Regions from separate parts of the Lelliottia nimipressuralis genome, predicted to be linked through region 1. Evidence: predicted binding sites of a transcription regulator. Region 1 holds the regulator's gene; each other region holds the start of a gene.
What was found. The regulator Fur, encoded in region 1, represses iron uptake genes when iron is present. The targets are predictions, from matches to a motif close to ATAATAATGAGAACNACTATCAA.
Positions count from the first base shown of each region.

Region 2: fepB (Fe2+-enterobactin ABC transporter substrate-binding protein) is a predicted target of Fur. The motif match lies at 1,423-1,445, and genes of this name have one in related genera.
Region 3: exbB (tol-pal system-associated acyl-CoA thioesterase) is a predicted target of Fur. The motif match lies at 2,133-2,155, and genes of this name have one in related genera.

Region 1 is NZ_CP167172.1:1,333,988-1,339,529, reverse strand. Features, by position in the region: gene seqA (replication initiation negative regulator SeqA) at 1-415, opposite strand, end outside; gene ybfF (esterase) at 599-1,372, shown strand; gene ybfE (LexA regulated protein) at 1,501-1,788, shown strand; gene fldA (flavodoxin FldA) at 1,946-2,476, shown strand; gene fur (ferric iron uptake transcriptional regulator) at 2,771-3,217, shown strand; gene chiQ (ChiQ/YbfN family lipoprotein) at 3,324-3,653, opposite strand; gene chiP (chitoporin ChiP) at 3,700-5,097, opposite strand; gene glnS (glutamine--tRNA ligase) at 5,539-5,542, opposite strand, start outside.
Region 2 is NZ_CP167172.1:1,231,506-1,237,047, reverse strand. Features, by position in the region: gene entE ((2,3-dihydroxybenzoyl)adenylate synthase EntE) at 1-94, opposite strand, end outside; gene entC (isochorismate synthase EntC) at 104-1,279, opposite strand; gene fepB (Fe2+-enterobactin ABC transporter substrate-binding protein) at 1,469-2,428, shown strand; gene entS (enterobactin transporter EntS) at 2,478-3,722, opposite strand; gene fepD (Fe(3+)-siderophore ABC transporter permease) at 3,834-4,838, shown strand; gene fepG (iron-enterobactin ABC transporter permease) at 4,835-5,542, shown strand, end outside.
Region 3 is NZ_CP167172.1:3,912,222-3,917,763, forward strand. Features, by position in the region: gene ACB496_RS18675 (SDR family oxidoreductase) at 1-779, shown strand, start outside; gene exbD (TonB system transport protein ExbD) at 908-1,333, opposite strand; gene exbB (tol-pal system-associated acyl-CoA thioesterase) at 1,340-2,071, opposite strand; gene metC (cystathionine beta-lyase) at 2,323-3,510, shown strand; gene yghB (DedA family general envelope maintenance protein YghB) at 3,653-4,312, shown strand; gene ACB496_RS18700 (AraC family transcriptional regulator) at 4,349-5,248, opposite strand; gene ACB496_RS18705 (hypothetical protein) at 5,245-5,463, opposite strand; gene yqhD (alcohol dehydrogenase) at 5,443-5,542, shown strand, end outside.

The sequences.
Region 1 (5,542 bases):
CATGTTTAGGTTTGGTTTGATTGCCGTTGGCAAGCAGCGTCTGTTCGTCGCCCGCGAAGTAAACGCGGGTACGGCCATGAAGCGAATCAGTGGCTTCAGCAAACGCTTTGTTATCCAGTGAATAGAGTGTAGACAGCACCAGCATAAAGCGGTTAACCGCTTTTTTCTGCTCGGCGTATTCGTCGGAAAGCAGCAGTTCACGCACCGCGCGTACTTTGTCTTTCACCGGTGCCACTGTTTTCGCTTCCGCGACCACATTTGGCTGACGAACCTCTTTAGAAACCGGAGTTGCAGGCTGTGAGGCGGCGGAAAATTTCAGCATGCGCCGTAAAATGTCTGATGCACTCTCGCCAATATGTCGCGTGTGGCTGGCAATATACTGATAGAGCTCATCATCAACTTCGATTGTTTTCATCTTAATCCAGTGCAATATCTTATCTGAATACAAGTCGTTGGGATTATAAGGGCTAATCCCAACCGCGGATAGGGTCAAACCTGGGTGGCGGCAAAAGTCAGATTAAACTGGAACCTTGCAGCCGGGCGGCAGAATGGTCAACATAATACCCTAACCTGACATACGTAAAAAAAGAACTTTGCCATGAAATTGAATAGCCGAGCGCAATCTGCACAATCGCCGAACAATAATTCTCCCATCGTACTGGTTCATGGCCTCTTTGGCAGCCTGGATAATCTGGGCGTGCTGGCCCGCGATCTGGTGACCGATCGCGATATTTTGCAGGTGGATATGCGTAACCACGGGCTTTCCGAGCGCAGCCCGGAGATGACTTACAGCGCGATGGCCCAGGATCTGCTGGATACTCTCGATGCGAATCAGATTGAAAAAGCGACGCTGATTGGCCATTCCATGGGCGGCAAGGCGGTGATGGCCCTGACGGCGCTGGCACCGGAGCGTATCGATCAGCTGGTGGTGATTGATGTCGCCCCGGTGGATTATGACGTGCGTCGCCACGACGAGATCTTTGCGGCGATTAATGCCGTGACCGAGGCCGGCGTGTCTACACGCCAGCAGGCCGCAGCCATCATGCGTGAACATCTGGATGAAGAAGGCGTGGTGCAGTTCCTGCTGAAATCTTTCGTCGATGGCGCATGGCGGTTTAATGTGCCGGTGCTGTGGGATCAGTATCCTCAGATTGTCGGCTGGCAGACCGTTCCGGCCTGGCCACACCCTACCCTGTTTATTCGCGGCGGCAATTCTCCGTACGTCACCGATGCCTATCGCGATACGCTGCTGGCGCAATTCCCACAGGCGCGTGCGCATGTGATCGCCGGAGCCGGGCACTGGGTTCACGCTGAAAAACCCGAAGCCGTGCTGCGGGCGATCCGTCGCTATCTCTCTGATAAAGCGATTTGATTAAAAAGCCAGCGACCGGTTGCCCGCAGGCTACCAGTCGTTGGCGTGCAGGTATCCGTGATGTATGATGTCGCGCTCATCGCCCCGGCAATAGCAGGGCCGCTCGTTTTCCCCGAAGTTTCTGAATCATGGCCAAAGAACAAACGGACCGCACGACACTAGATCTGTTCGCGACTGAACGTCGACCGGGACGACCAAAAACCAATCCGCTTTCGCGTGATGAACAGTTGCGCATCAATAAGCGCAATCAGCTGAAACGCGACAAAAGTCGTGGGCTTAAACGCGTCGAGCTGAAACTCAACGCGGAGGCCGCCGACGCCTTAAGTGAACTGGCCGATGCCCGCGAGATCAGCCGCAGCGAGCTGATTGAAGAGATGCTGATGGCACAGCTTCAGGCATGGCGCAGCACCAGGTGATCGTCTGAAAATCCCCTCAATTGTCCCTTTCATGTAGCACAGAGTGCAGTCCCGCGTGATAGCTGTTTCCGCAGACTTCCCTGTTCTGCTATGATTGCCCTTATCCGTGGACAATTTGCGCCACCATACCATTAAGTTTCAAGAGGTTATTTCACTCATGGCAATCATCGGCATTTTCTTCGGCAGCGATACCGGTAATACCGAAAACATCGCAAAAAACATTCAAAAACAGCTTGGTAAAGACGTTGCCGACGTACATGACATTGCTAAGAGCAGCAAAGAGGATCTCGAAGGTTACGATATTCTGCTGCTTGGCATTCCAACCTGGTACTACGGCGAAGCACAGTGTGACTGGGATGATTTCTTCCCGACGCTGGAAGAAGTGGATTTCAACGGTAAACTCGTTGCCCTCTTCGGCTGCGGCGACCAGGAAGACTACGCGGAATACTTCTGTGATGCATTGGGCACCATCCGCGACATCATTGAACCGCGCGGCGCGGCAATCGTCGGTCACTGGCCAACGGCGGGTTATCATTTCGAAGCTTCTAAAGGCCTGGCGGATGACGACCACTTTGTTGGCCTGGCTATCGACGAAGACCGTCAGCCAGAACTGACCGCTGAGCGCGTCGACAAGTGGGTAAAACAGATCCGCGAAGAGCTGCACCTCGACGACATCCTGAACGCGTAATGCAGTGATGAGGTGCAACTGACTACGTTGCACCTCATTGATAGATAATACCGATTAAAATAATTGCTACAAATTTTTAACTTTCGTGTTCATACCTGTACAATGTCCCCGGGTTAAAGTGGATGCCATCCAACAAGTTTGTTGGTGATACCACGTTTTTATAAGCATACTTTGCTTGAGACTTGCAGTTTTCATTTAGGCATGGCAGTTCTATAATGAGACGCATTATCCCAACTGCATTTTCTGTCACTTCTTCTAAGGAAGTGAATCGTTTAGCAACAGGACAGATTCCGCATGACTGACAACAATACCGCATTAAAGAAGGCTGGCCTGAAAGTTACGCTTCCTCGTTTAAAAATCCTGGAAGTTCTGCAAGGGCCGGACAACCATCACGTCAGTGCGGAAGACTTATACAAACGTCTGATCGACATGGGCGAAGAGATTGGACTGGCGACCGTATACCGCGTTCTGAACCAGTTCGATGACGCCGGGATTGTCACCCGCCATAATTTCGAAGGCGGTAAATCCGTTTTTGAACTGACGCAACAGCATCATCACGATCACCTGATCTGCCTCGACTGTGGCAAGGTGATTGAATTCAGCGATGACTCCATCGAAGCACGTCAACGTGAAATCGCCACCCGACATGGCATCCGTCTGACCAACCATAGCCTGTACCTGTATGGTCATTGTGCTGAAGGCGATTGCCGCGAAAACGAGCATGCACACGATACCAAATAATCGTGTTACAAACTCTGAGCCAACCTGACGGTTGGCTTTTTTTTTGCCTGCAATAAATGCAAAAACGCCCGGCAAGCTTTCGCGGCCGGGCGCTGAATACAACGAATTACTGTGCGTTGTTACTGCGGATCTCTTTCCAGATCTGATCGCAACGTTTTGCCACTTCCTGATCGTTACCGGTTTTACGCGCCTGAATGCAGGCCTGGTAATCCATCACGCGGATGTTTTCCTGCGTCGCGAACTGCTCATGGGCTTTCTCTTTCTTCAGCACCGTCAGTACGCTCTGACAGGCTTCGATTTTTTCCGGCGAGCCTTCAGCGGTGTTAATGCAGGTGCTGTAAGCCTCTTTCAGGCGAGAGTCTTCTTTCTGCGCCTGAGGTTGCGCGCAGGCGGTCAGCCCTGCGGCCAGCACAGCAACGAATGCGATTTTCTTCAACATGTCGGTCTCCATTCCGGCGGGAGTGATCCCGCCAGATCGTTCATCAGAAGATGGTGAAAGGTGCGATAACCATGAATTTCACGTCACGCTCATCCTGGAAGATGTTGCCGTAACCGCCCGAGTAGCTCGGAATATCGGAGTGGTTGTCGTATTGCGTGAAGTGCAGTTTGAACATGGTGCCTTTGGCGCGACCATCCTGCAGGGTATACATTGCATCCAGGCTGTATGAAGACTCTTTCAGACGATAGTTTGGATCGTAGTAGGCATCTGGCGTCGCCATGTCAGCTGGCTTCGCGTCCCATGCGTAGGCGTAAGATGCGCCCACCGCCCAGCCCGGCAGATTCCAGTTTTTAAGGTCATACATCGCGCCGAAGAAGAGCGCTTTTTCGCCGTCGGCGTTGAAGTCAGAACGGTTATCCCACCAGATATCCAGACGACCGTTAGACGAGGCGTACGTTGGCGTCATACGCTGCAGGAAGTAGCCCTGCTGCCCTTCCGCTTTAACGTAAGTTCCTTCGAGTCGCAAATCTACCTGACCAATTTTGTAGCCGAAGGTCAGAGCCTGCAGCCATGCGGTGCCGTCATACAGATCGTTTACGCCGCCATCGCTGACTTTGTCGCGCGTACCGTAGAACTGATAGCTGGTGGTCAGCGGGCCGCCAACGATATCGAATTTGTAGCTGGCTTTGGCGAAGTACTGATCGACGTAACCTTCTGCCTGACCGAATGCCGCTTCCAGTACCAGATCATTTTTGAAGTCATATTTCGCGCCGAGTGAGTGCAGATATTCCACCCGCGTCTTTTTATCGTTCTGGTAGAACTTGTCCATCTCGATGTGCCACGGCGCTTTGTACTCGTTGGTCCACATGTACGAGAAGCTCAACGCACCAGCGTCGCCATAATCAAAGTTCGCCCCGGCTTCTGCGCCCTGGTAAGTACCCGGCATAAAGCTCCAGTGCGGAGCTAACAGAGTCTGGCCGGTTGGCTGAATATAACCGCCGCGCGCCCATACCGGACCGTATTTAAATTTGGCCGCCGCTTTATACAGGCTGATACCGCTCTTATCGCCCGACCAGTCTTCTTTGTAAGCTTTATTACTGGAGGAGAATGCGATTTCGTTCGGGTGTGCGCTATCGCCGTTTTCCGCCATTTCAATGGCAGTAAACGCGGCAATATCCAGGCCAAACATATCAGCGGCATAACCGGACTGGAAATCCAGGTTGGCGTTCCAGGTGGAGTGAGAAAGGTTAGTTTTATATTTGTCTTCGGTGACGTCTTTACGGTCACGCTCACGTTGCCAGTAATAGATACCGCCCGTTAGCGTTGAATCATCAATAAAGCCTGCTGCCTGAGCCTGCGGAGCCGCGATAAATCCCGACACTGCTGTCACACCGGCGATAGCCAGCGCCAGCGCACTACGTTTGCCACTGAACGTACGCATAGATTGTTCCTCTTTGACGAATAAAAGCGCCTTAAACGGCGAAAAATCTAAAAGACCAAATGGTCAGGGGTAGTCTGTAATACCCTCGAATTAACTACCGCCTTTAGACTATTTTTCGTGACGCGAATTATCAACGCTTTTCAGTGGGCAAAATGCAGGATTATGACGAAGTGCACATAATTGGTAGTGATTTGAAACATATCACTCGGGACAAGGCTTAATCAGAAAAAAATGGTTAAATTCAGTAGGTAATGATAATTGATAGCGCTTACATACTTTAATTTCGCTTATTTCACGTTACGCGAAACTTTATTAAAAAAAATAAGTAGCAGCTCATTGACGTGTAATTTTAATGTTAAAAATAGACGCGAAAAGTAAAAGCATGATCGATAAGCAAAAAAAACGCCGCGTTATGCGGCGTTTGTCTCTCATTGACCAGGCTTAC
Region 2 (5,542 bases), 100 kb from region 1:
TCAAAATATCGGTCAGAGGCAGATCCTGCCAGTAGCCTTTTTCGCGGTAGCGCCGGGCAAAATCTTCGGGCCAGCGGGTAAAGGGAATGCTCATGATGGTTCCTCAGTGCAGACCAAAAACGTTCAGCATGGTGGAGAGTTTCACCCCGGTTTCGCGCCACTCACCGACCGGTGAAGAGGCCGGGACAATGCCCGCGCCCGCGAACAGGCGAACTGAATTCTGATGAATGCGCGCGCAGCGGATCGTCACCACCCACTCGCCATTACCTTCGCTGTCGCACCAGCCGACGATGCCGCCAAACAGTTCGCGATCGAACGGCTCCAGCTCCGCAATCAGCTGTTTCGCCGCCTGATGCGGGAAACCGCTCAGGGCGGGCGTCGGGTGCAGCAGGCAGGCCAGCGTCAGGGCGTTTTCGTTGTCGTGCGCTTCGCCCTCCACCGGCGTCGCCAGATGCCAGAGCGTCGGCGTCGTCACCAGCTGCGGGGAAGAGGGCATGGTCAGGTGATGGCTGCGTTTTTCGAGCACAGTTTTCATCGCCTGCGTGACCAGGTCATGCTCGTGGCGATCTTTTTCCGAGGCCAGCAGCTTGTTACCGGCTTCGCGATCCAGCATGTCGTCCGGCTGACGACGCGCGGAACCGGCCAGCGGCAGCGAGCTAAAATGCGCCCCCTCTTTGCGCAGCAGCAGCTCCGGGCTTGCACCCAGCAGCACGCCGCCGTCTTCGAGCGGCACGTGGAAGTTAAAACTCGCCGGGTTCTGTGCGATCAGGCGCTCGAGCAGCGCCCCGCTGTCAATCTTCTGGTCAGCGGCGATATCAATCAGGCGCGACAGCACCACTTTATTGACCTGCGGCGTAGCGGTGAGCGCAGCGGCGCGGGCCACCATCTCTTCAAAAACGGGCTGAGGGGGAATTTCGGTGCGTCGGGTGACGGACAGCTCCTGCGCCCCTGGGAGATAGCGCGCGGATTTTTGTCGCGCCGGGCGGGAAAAGGTCTGCCAGTTTTGCGGAATAAACAGTGACGACGGTTTGCGGGTATCGAACGGAATAGCGCCGACCATAATCGGATGGCTTATTCCGCTGTCTTTGGCATGCTGAAACGCCTGCGCCAGCTTTTGCTGGAAGGCACCTGCCGGATCGTCGCCGCCAACGGCGGATTCAGAAAAACGGGCAAAACAGCCTGACGTGGTAAAACTGCGATAAGGCGACATAAAGAAAAAGCTGTCTGATTGCAGCGTGGTCGCGGTGTGCTGAACTTCCTCAGCCAATGACGTATCCATATCATCCTCCTTAAAAATGATAAACGCAGTACGAATAATTATCATTTATATTTTCGATGGCTAACCTAATAGCAGAGCGCGACGGTGTCAACCGCCGACAGCGCAACTTGTGCGACTATCGCTTGCATCCCTTCGGCGCATTCATGAAAATGAGAAGCATTAACCTCAACAAAAACAGGATGCCGCTTTGTGAAACTCCCTGCCGTTTGTCGTCAAACCCTGCTTTTCGCAGGACTTTTTGTTTTAGGACTAACCTCAGCCACCGCCGCCGACTGGCCGCGTCAGGTGAGCGACAGCCACGGTACGCACACCCTCGAAAGCAAACCGACTCGCATTGTTTCCACCAGCGTGACCCTCACCGGCTCGCTGCTGGCGATTGACGCGCCGGTCATTGCCAGCGGTGCCACCACCCCTAACAACCGCGTGGCGGATGCGCAGGGCTTTATGCGCCAGTGGGGCGATATCGCCAAAGCACGCAAACTCTCTCGCCTCTATATCGGCGAACCGAGCGCAGAAGCCGTGGCCGCGCAAATGCCGGATCTGATCCTGATCAGCGCCACCGGCGGCGATTCAGCCCTCGCGCTGTACGATCAGCTTTCAGCTATCGCGCCGACACTGGTAATTAACTACGACGACAAAAGCTGGCAGGAACTGCTGACGCAGCTCGGCACGATCACCGGGCAGGAAAAGCAGGCTGCCGCCCGCATCGCGGAATTCGACACGCAGCTGGCGCAGGTGAAACAGAAAATGAAGCTGCCGCCACAGCCGGTAAACGCCATCGTCTACACCGCCGCTGCGCACAGCGCGAACCTGTGGACCACCGAATCGGCGCAGGGGAAATTCCTGCAACAGCTCGGCTTCCAGCTGGCTGAACTGCCTGCCGGGCTACACACGTCCAAAAGCCAGGGCCAACGCCACGATATTATCCAGCTGGGCGGTGAAAACCTGGCGACGGGTCTGAACGGAGAAGGGTTGTTCTTGTTTGCGGGCGATCAGAAAGATGTGGATGCGATTTACGCTAACCCGCTGCTGGCCCATCTGCCGGCGGTGCAAAACAAACGCGTCTGGGCGCTCGGCACGGAGACCTTCCGCCTGGATTACTACAGTGCGATGCTGGTGTTGCAGCGTTTAGAGGTGTTATTCAAATAGCAAAGACGGTTGTGCCCGGTGGCGGTTGCGCCTGACCGGGCACTGCATTTTATACTTCTTCAATCACAACGGGTTCCTGACGGAACCGGCGTAACTCTGCCAGCGTCATCAATAAAATCACCCCGACGATGGCCAACACAAAACCGCTGCTGCTCGCCGACGCCACCGGGGTCATAATCACCCCCAGCCCGCCTAAAATCGCCGCGCCAATTGCATCACCCGTCACGTTCTGCGCGGTCCACAGGCCGTTGATCCGCCCGAGCATGCCTTCCGGCGTCTGGGTCTGAATCAAGGTATATTGCAGCAAAGAGCTCACCGCACTCAGCCAGCCAAACAGCGCCAGACACACCACACCCAGCGCCCAGAATGGCATCAGGCTAAAGAAAGCGATGGCGATAAACGAGGCCAGCGTCGCCGACAACATGATCAGTCCAGGCCGCGCGCTGTGCGCCAGATTGCCGCTGGTCAGGGCGCCAAACGCCGCACCGAGCGGGATTGCCGCGTACAGCAGGCCAATCTGCGAGGCGCTCATCTGCCATTCTATCGCCAGCGCCGGATAAAGCACGCGCACCGCGCTCGCCATCGTCAGCAGCCCACCGAGGAGCGCGATCCCGCCAATCAGCGGATTGCTGAACAGAAAACGGATCGCCGCCATCAGTGATTTTAACGGATGCTCACGCGGCTGCGGCGGAGGGGGTAACACCGGCAGGCGCAGCAAGGTGAGCGTGGTAATAAAGGTCCCCGCCGCCGCCAGGCCGTAGTTCCAGGCAACATTCCCGGTCGCCAGCAGCAGGCCGCCGACCATCGGCGAAATCACCGAACCCAAGCGCACGGTGAGCATCGTGATCGCCCCGGCCTGCATCAGATTTTCACGCCCAACCAGCGCTGGCGTCGCCGCCAGCAGTGCCGTCACGCCCAGCGAGGCAAAGAATCCATCCCACAGCCCTAACGCGTAAATGGCGATAAGCGACGGCTCCGGCAGCAAGGCGTTCAGGCACAGCCCGACGAAGCCCACGCCGCAGGTACCGCGCGCCAGCAGGATCAGTTTTTTACGCTCGTAGCGGTCCGCCAGCACGCCGCCGACCATCAGGCCGATAAACATTGCGCTGCCCGTCAATGTGACGGAAAGCCCGACCAGCCAGCTGGAGTGAGTCATGGCCTGGATCTGCACCGGTACGGCAACACCAAGCAGGCCAAGGGATAAAATGGAGATAAAACGGGCGATAAACACGGCGCGAAACGCCGGATGCGTTTTCAGCAGGCTGAGGTTGAGCAGCCAGGATTTTTGATTCATGACAAGGCCTTGTGGTCTAACTTTCTACCAATTCCATGGCCGCACATGCTAACATAGCCAAATAAGATAGATAACGATAATTACTATCATTATCAAATCATGGATGTTGCTATGTCGTCTTCCTCTTTGACGGTGCGCGCCGCTGCCGTGCCCGTTTTATTGTTGTTACTCATTCTTGCTGTTGCACTCAGCCTGCTGGTTGGCGCGAAACCGCTGCCCGCATCCACGATCGTCGATGCCCTGTCCGGTACCTGCCAACGCGCAGACTGCATTATTGTGCTGGACGCCCGTCTGCCGCGCACCCTTGCCGGGCTGCTGGCCGGTGCGGCGCTTGGCCTCGCCGGTGCGCTGATGCAAACCCTGACCCGCAATCCCCTCGCCGACCCCGGCATTCTTGGCGTTAACGCCGGTGCCAGTTTTGCTATCGTCCTCGGCGCGGCGCTGTTTGGTTTTTCCTCCCCCGGCGAACAACTGCTGATGGCCTTCTGCGGCGCCCTCGCCGCGTCCTTGCTGGTGGCCTTTACCGGCAGCCAGGGCGGCGGCCAGCTTAGCCCGGTCCGTCTGACGCTGGCGGGCGTGGCGCTCGGCGCGGTACTCGAAGGTCTGTCCAGCGGCATCGCCCTGCTCAACCCGGACGTCTGGGATCAGCTGCGCTTCTGGCAGGCCGGTTCGCTGGATATTCGCACATTACAAACCCTGAAAGTGGTGACGTTGCCGGTGCTGATCGCCGCCACCATCGCGCTCTTCTCCAGCCGGGCGCTGAACAGCCTGAGTCTCGGAACCGACACCGCTACCGCGCTCGGCAGTCGCGTGGCGCGTACGCAGCTGCTCGGTTTACTGGCGATCACCGTGCTGTGCGGCAGCGCAACGGCAGTCGTCGGCCCGATTGCCTTTATTGGCCTGATGATGCCGCACATGGCGCGCTGGATTGTCGGGGCCGATCACCGCTGGTTGCTGCCGGTCACGCTGCTCGCTACGCCGACGCTGCTGCTGTTTGCCGATATTCTGGGCCGCGTGCTGGTACCGGGCGAACTGCGCGTCTCGGTGGTCAGCGCCTTTATTGGCGCGCCGGTGCTGATTTTCCTGGTTCGACGCCAGCGCGGAGGTGCCCTGTGATGGCCCCGTCCCGACGTTTAGTTTTCTCCTGCCTGCTGCTGGTGGCCGCCAGCCTGCTGATTGCCGTCTGGAGTCTGCGCAGCGGCGCGGTGCCCCTCGATTTCAGCCAGGTGTTTAACGCCCTCACCGGCAGCGCACCGCGCAATATCACCATGGTTGTGACGGAGTGGCGTCTGCCGCGCGTGATGATGGCGATTGTGGTCGGCGCCGCGCTGGGTGTGAGCGGCGCGATTTTCCAGTCTCTGCTGCGTAACCCTCTCGGCAGCCCGGACGTGATGGGCTTCAACACCGGGGCATGGAGCGGCGTGCTGGTGGCGATGGTGCTGTTTGGCCAGCATCTGACGGCCATTGCGTTTGCGGCGATGGCGGGCGGTATTCTCACCTCGCTGCTGGTCTGGGCGCTCGCCTGGCGCAACGGCATCGAAACCTTCCGCCTGATCATTATCGGCATCGGCATTCGCGCCATGCTGATGGCCTTCAACACCTGGCTGTTGCTGCACGCCTCGCTGGAAACGTCCCTCTCTGCGGGGCTGTGGAACGCAGGTTCGCTCAACGGCCTGACGTGGGCCAAAACCCTGCCCACCACGCCGATTATCGCCCTGATGTTTATCTGTGCCTGGCTGCTGGTGCGCCGAATGCGGTTGCTGGAGATGGGCGATGACAGCGCCTGTGCGCTGGGCGTCAGCGTGGAGCGTTCGCGCCTG
Region 3 (5,542 bases), 2.1 Mb from region 1:
GCGGCGAGAAGAGCTACAAAGGTAGCGGCAGGCTCCAGGATCGTAAGGCACTGGTGACTGGGGGTGATTCCGGTATCGGGCGCGCCGCCGCCATTGCTTACGCGCGTGAAGGCGCTGACGTGGCGATTAACTATCTGCCTGCGGAAGAAGAGGACGCCCAGGAGGTCAAACAGCTGATCGAAGAGGCGGGCCGAAAAGCGGTGCTGATTCCAGGCGATCTGAGCGATGAATCCTTTGCCCGCTCGCTGGTGCATAAAGCCCGCGAAGCGCTGGGCGGGCTGGATACGCTGGCGCTGGTTGCCGGTAAACAGGTCGCTGTCGAGAAGATTGCCGATTTGACCACCGAACAGTTTACGCAAACCTACGCGGTGAACGTGCTGGCACTTTTCTGGATCACGCAGGAGGCAATTCCCGTCCTGCCAGCCGGTTCCAGCATCGTGACCACCTCGTCCATTCAGGCCTATCAGCCAAGCCCGCATCTGCTCGATTACGCCTCGACGAAAGCGGCGATACTGAACTACAGCCGTGGGCTGGCAAAACAGGTGGCAGATAAAGGCATTCGCGTTAACGTGGTTGCCCCTGGCCCGATCTGGACGGCACTGCAAATTTCTGGCGGCCAGACGCAGGAGAAAATTCCGCAGTTTGGTCAGAAGACGCCGATGAAACGTGCGGGGCAGCCTGCCGAACTGGCTGGAGTGTATGTCTATCTGGCGAGTCAGGAGTCGAGCTACGTTACGGCGGAAGTGCACGGCGTGTGCGGCGGGGAGCATTTAGGCTAGTGCTGTCAGTCTGCCCGGGGGCGCTACGAATATCGCGCCTGCGGGTTTGTCCCGCCTGAGACTTTCTCTTACGCGTTACTCACGAAAGAGAGAAAACAAAACGGCAACTTGCGTTGCCGTTTTTACGTTTATTTCGCCGCCGTTTTCTCTTCGCCGACCAGTCCGATTTTGAGATAGCCCGCCTGGTGCAGCGTGTCCATCACTCTCATCATGGTCTCGTAGTCGACGGTTTTATCCGCGCGGAAGAAGACGGTAGTGTCTTTTTTGCCCTGGGTCAGCGCATCCAGTGCCGGAATAACGGATTGATCGGTGACCGGGTCGTTGCCCAGGAACATCGATTTATCAGCTTTCACCGACAGGTAAATCGGTTTTTCCGGACGCGGCTGCGGCTGGCTGGAAGAGGCCGGCAGATTGACCTTCACGTCCACCGTCGCCAGAGGCGCGGCCACCATGAAGATAATCAGCAGAACCAGCATAACGTCGATAAACGGCGTTACGTTGATTTCGTGCATTTCGCCGTTATCGTCCAGATTTTCATTAAGACGCATTGCCATAACGTATCAACCTACACGCAGTTTCGAAGCAGAATGTACCGGCTTAACGGAGCTGGCGCTGAGGTCGAGATCGCGGCTTTGCAGCAGCAGAACCTGTGCGGCAACATCACCGAGCGTGGCTTTGTAGCTGCCAATCATACGCGCGAAGATGTTATAGATAACCACCGCCGGAATAGCAGCGATAAGGCCGATCGCCGTTGCCAGCAGCGCTTCCGCGATGCCCGGTGCCACTACGGCGAGGTTTGTGGTTTGCGTCTGAGCAATACCGATGAAGCTGTTCATGATGCCCCACACGGTACCAAACAGACCCACGAACGGGGAGATCGCACCGATAGTTGCCAGATAACCATTTCCGCGGCCCATGTGACGGCCCACGGCGGCAACGCGACGTTCCAGGCGGAAGCCCGTACGCTCTTTAATGCCTTCGTTATCTTCACTGCCTGCGGAGAGTTCCAGTTCGTTTTGAGCTTCGTTGACCAATTGGGTGGTCAGGCTTTTCGCATGGAACGCTGAGGTGATGTCAAATGCCTGATTCAGCGAGCGGGCTTCAGCCAGCTGCTGTTGCTCGCGCTTGAGGCGGCGCTTTTGAGAAATCAGCTCAACGCTTTTGCTGAAGAAAATTGCCCAGGTGATCACGGACGCCAGAATCAGGCCGATCATCACAATCTTAACCACGATGTCAGCATGTTGATACATGCCCCAAACGGAGAGATCCGTCTGCATCAAATTATTACCCACTCTGTATCTCCAGGACGCAAATCACAAATTCTGAGCATAATAATATCAAAACCACGTCGAATTGATAGTAGTTCTCATTAGTATTTGCATAGTGCCGTAATTTTCGCTCATTTTCCTTGCGCTTACGCAGTAAAAATTTCTTATGCGTATTTTTCATAAAATATTGTGCTTATTCGCTAAGCATCCGGGTGCAGATTTTCGCAATCGTGGTAGTCTGGACGTCCAGACGGATAAAAACAGGTTTAGCGAACATGACAGAGAAGCATCTTGATACCACGCTTGTGCAGGCAGGACGCAGTAAAAAGTACACTCAGGGTTCGGTAAATAGCGTGATTCAACGCGCCTCCTCGCTGGTCTTCGATACTGTTGAGGCCAAGAAACACGCCACCCGCAATCGCGCGAAAGGCGAGCTGTTTTACGGGCGTCGCGGCACTTTGACCCATTTCTCATTGCAGGAAGCGATGTGCGAGCTGGAAGGCGGCGTCGGCTGTGCCCTGTTCCCGTGCGGTGCTGCTGCGGTAGCAAATACGATTCTGGCGTTCGTTGAACAGGGCGATCATATCCTGATGACCAACACCGCCTATGAGCCAAGCCAGGATTTCTGCACCAAAATTCTGACCCGTCTGGGTGTCACCACCGGCTGGTTCGATCCGCTGATAGGCGAAGGCATTGCGGAGCTTATCCAGCCGAATACGCGCATTGTGTTCCTGGAATCTCCCGGCTCTATCACCATGGAAGTGCATGACGTTCCGGCGATTGTCCGCGCGGTGCGTCGCGTGGCGCCAGACGCCATCATCATGATCGATAACACCTGGGCGGCGGGCGTGCTGTTTAAAGCCCTTGAGTTTGACATCGATATCTCGATTCAGGCGGCAACGAAATACCTGATTGGCCACTCAGACGGCATGATTGGCACGGCGGTGTCTAACGCCCGCTGCTGGGATCAGCTGCGCGAAAATGCCTACCTGATGGGGCAGATGGTGGATGCCGATACCGCTTATATGACCAGTCGCGGGCTTCGTACGCTGGGCGTGCGTCTGCGTCAGCATCACGAAAGCAGTCTGAAAGTGGCCGAATGGCTGGCGCAACATCCGCAGGTCGCTCGCGTGAATCACCCTGCACTACCGGGCAGCAAAGGCCACGAATTCTGGAAACGTGACTTTACGGGCAGCAGCGGTCTGTTCTCATTTGTTCTCAATAAGCGATTGAGTAACGACGAGCTGGCCGCCTACCTGGATAACTTCTCGCTCTTTAGCATGGCTTACTCCTGGGGCGGCTTTGAATCGCTCATTCTGCCGAATCAGCCTGAACAACTTGCCGGTTTGCGCCCTGGTGGAGAAATCGACTTTACCGGCACGCTGATCCGACTGCACATCGGTTTAGAAAATGTTGATGATCTGATCGCGGATTTATCGGCAGGTTTCGAACGCATCGTGTAGAGTGCGGGCTGTAAATGTACTCCCGGACCGTTTTACAGACACGTGCAGCAGAAAAGACTGCATTTGTTGGGTCCCCGATCAACCCCACTGGGCGAAATCAGGAGTACAATAGCCACATATCAGTTGTTCCACAGGAAAGTCCATGGCTGTCATTCAAGATATTATCGCTGCGCTCTGGCAACACGACTTTGCAGCGCTGGCGGACCCGCACGTTGTAGGTGTTGTTTATTTCGTTATGTTCGCCACGCTTTTTCTGGAAAACGGTCTGCTGCCGGCCTCGTTTCTTCCGGGCGACAGCCTGCTGTTATTAGCCGGGGCGTTAATCGGTAAAGGCGTTATGGACTTCGCCCCCACGATCGTGATTTTAACGTCGGCCGCCAGCCTCGGCTGCTGGTTGAGCTATGTGCAGGGCCGCTGGCTCGGCAATACGCGCGTCGTGAAAGGCTGGCTGGCGCAACTGCCCGTGAAATACCACGAGCGCGCCACCTGCATGTTTGACCGTCACGGCCTGCTGGCTCTGCTCGCCGGACGTTTTCTGGCGTTTATTCGCACCCTGCTGCCAACGATGGCCGGGATTTCTGGCCTGTCGAACCGCCGCTTCCAGTTCTTCAACTGGCTGAGCGCCCTGCTGTGGGTCGGCGTTGTGACCTCTTTGGGTTATGCCCTGAGCATGATCCCGTTTGTGAAGCACCATGAAGATCAGGTGATGACCTTCCTGATGATCCTGCCGATTTTCCTGCTGGTTGCAGGCCTCGTCGGGACGCTGTTTGTGGTGATCAAGAAGAAATGCTGTAACGTCTAATCTCTTCCGTCCTCTCCCTCCCCGGGAGAGGACGCTTTACATTCCCTGCATCGTTCTGATACGCGCCGCATCTTCCCCCGGCGTCACGCCAAAATAGCGTTTAAACTCACGGCTGAACTGCGACGCACTTTCATACCCAACGCGCATCGCCGCAGCGCTGGCTTTCATCCCATCGTGAATCATCAGCATCCGCGCTTTGTGCAGGCGATAGCTTTTCAGGTACTGCAATGGCGACGTGCTGGTGACGGATTTAAAGTTATGGTGGAACGCCGAGACGCTCATATTGGCCTCTGACGCCAGCTCATCCACGCTCAGGTTTTCCGTGTACTGGCTCTCAATACGTTTTAATACGCGGCTGATGAGGCTGAAATGGGTCTGACGGCTCACCAGCGCCAACAGCGCCCCGCCTCCCGGTCCCATCAGAACGTGATAGAGGATCTCGCGGATTATCTGCTTGCCGAGAATACGCGCGTCGAGCGGGCGTTCCATAACGTCCAGCAGGCGCTCAATGGCGCACAGAATCTCATCGGAGAGCGTCGCGGAGTTAATGCCGCTCGCCGCCATCGCGGGCTGGAACAGTTCGTCTTCACCGATATCCATCAGCAGTTCCTGAAGCTGGAGAATATCTACGTTGACGCGAATGCCCGCCAGCGGAACGGCCTCAGTCGCATAGGTTTCACATTCAAAGGGTAAAGGTACAGTGAGGAGTAAATATTCGTTGGTGTCGTAACGGAACACGCGCTCATTGATATAGCCAATTTTATGGCCTGAAAAGAGAAATACGATGCCGGGCTGGTACATCACCGGCGTGCGCGTGCCGGGCTGTGTGCCGTATAAAAGACGGATATCCGGCAGCAGCTCAGTGAGCGTATTTTCTTTATCTTTCAGTCTGTTAATTTGCCCCGTCAATTGCAGGCAAATCTCATCGCGGTTCATTCAGGTTTACTCCCGATACGGTTTCCATTGTTGCCAGTTTGCGCACCTTTTCGCATTTTCTCCAGCCCTCTGTAGAAATGGGCAAGACAACGGCAGGAATGTGCATTGAGAGGCGTGCCTTCGATGGCCACAATGGGCACCATCAGGCAGCCATCGACGCCGCCACGTTTTTCACCCACATAAGGGAACGAGCAATGAATAATTTTAATCTGCATACCCCAACCCGCATTCTGTTTGGTAAAGACGCCATTGCCGATCTGCGCGACCAGATCCCAGCCGGGGCGCGCGTCCTGA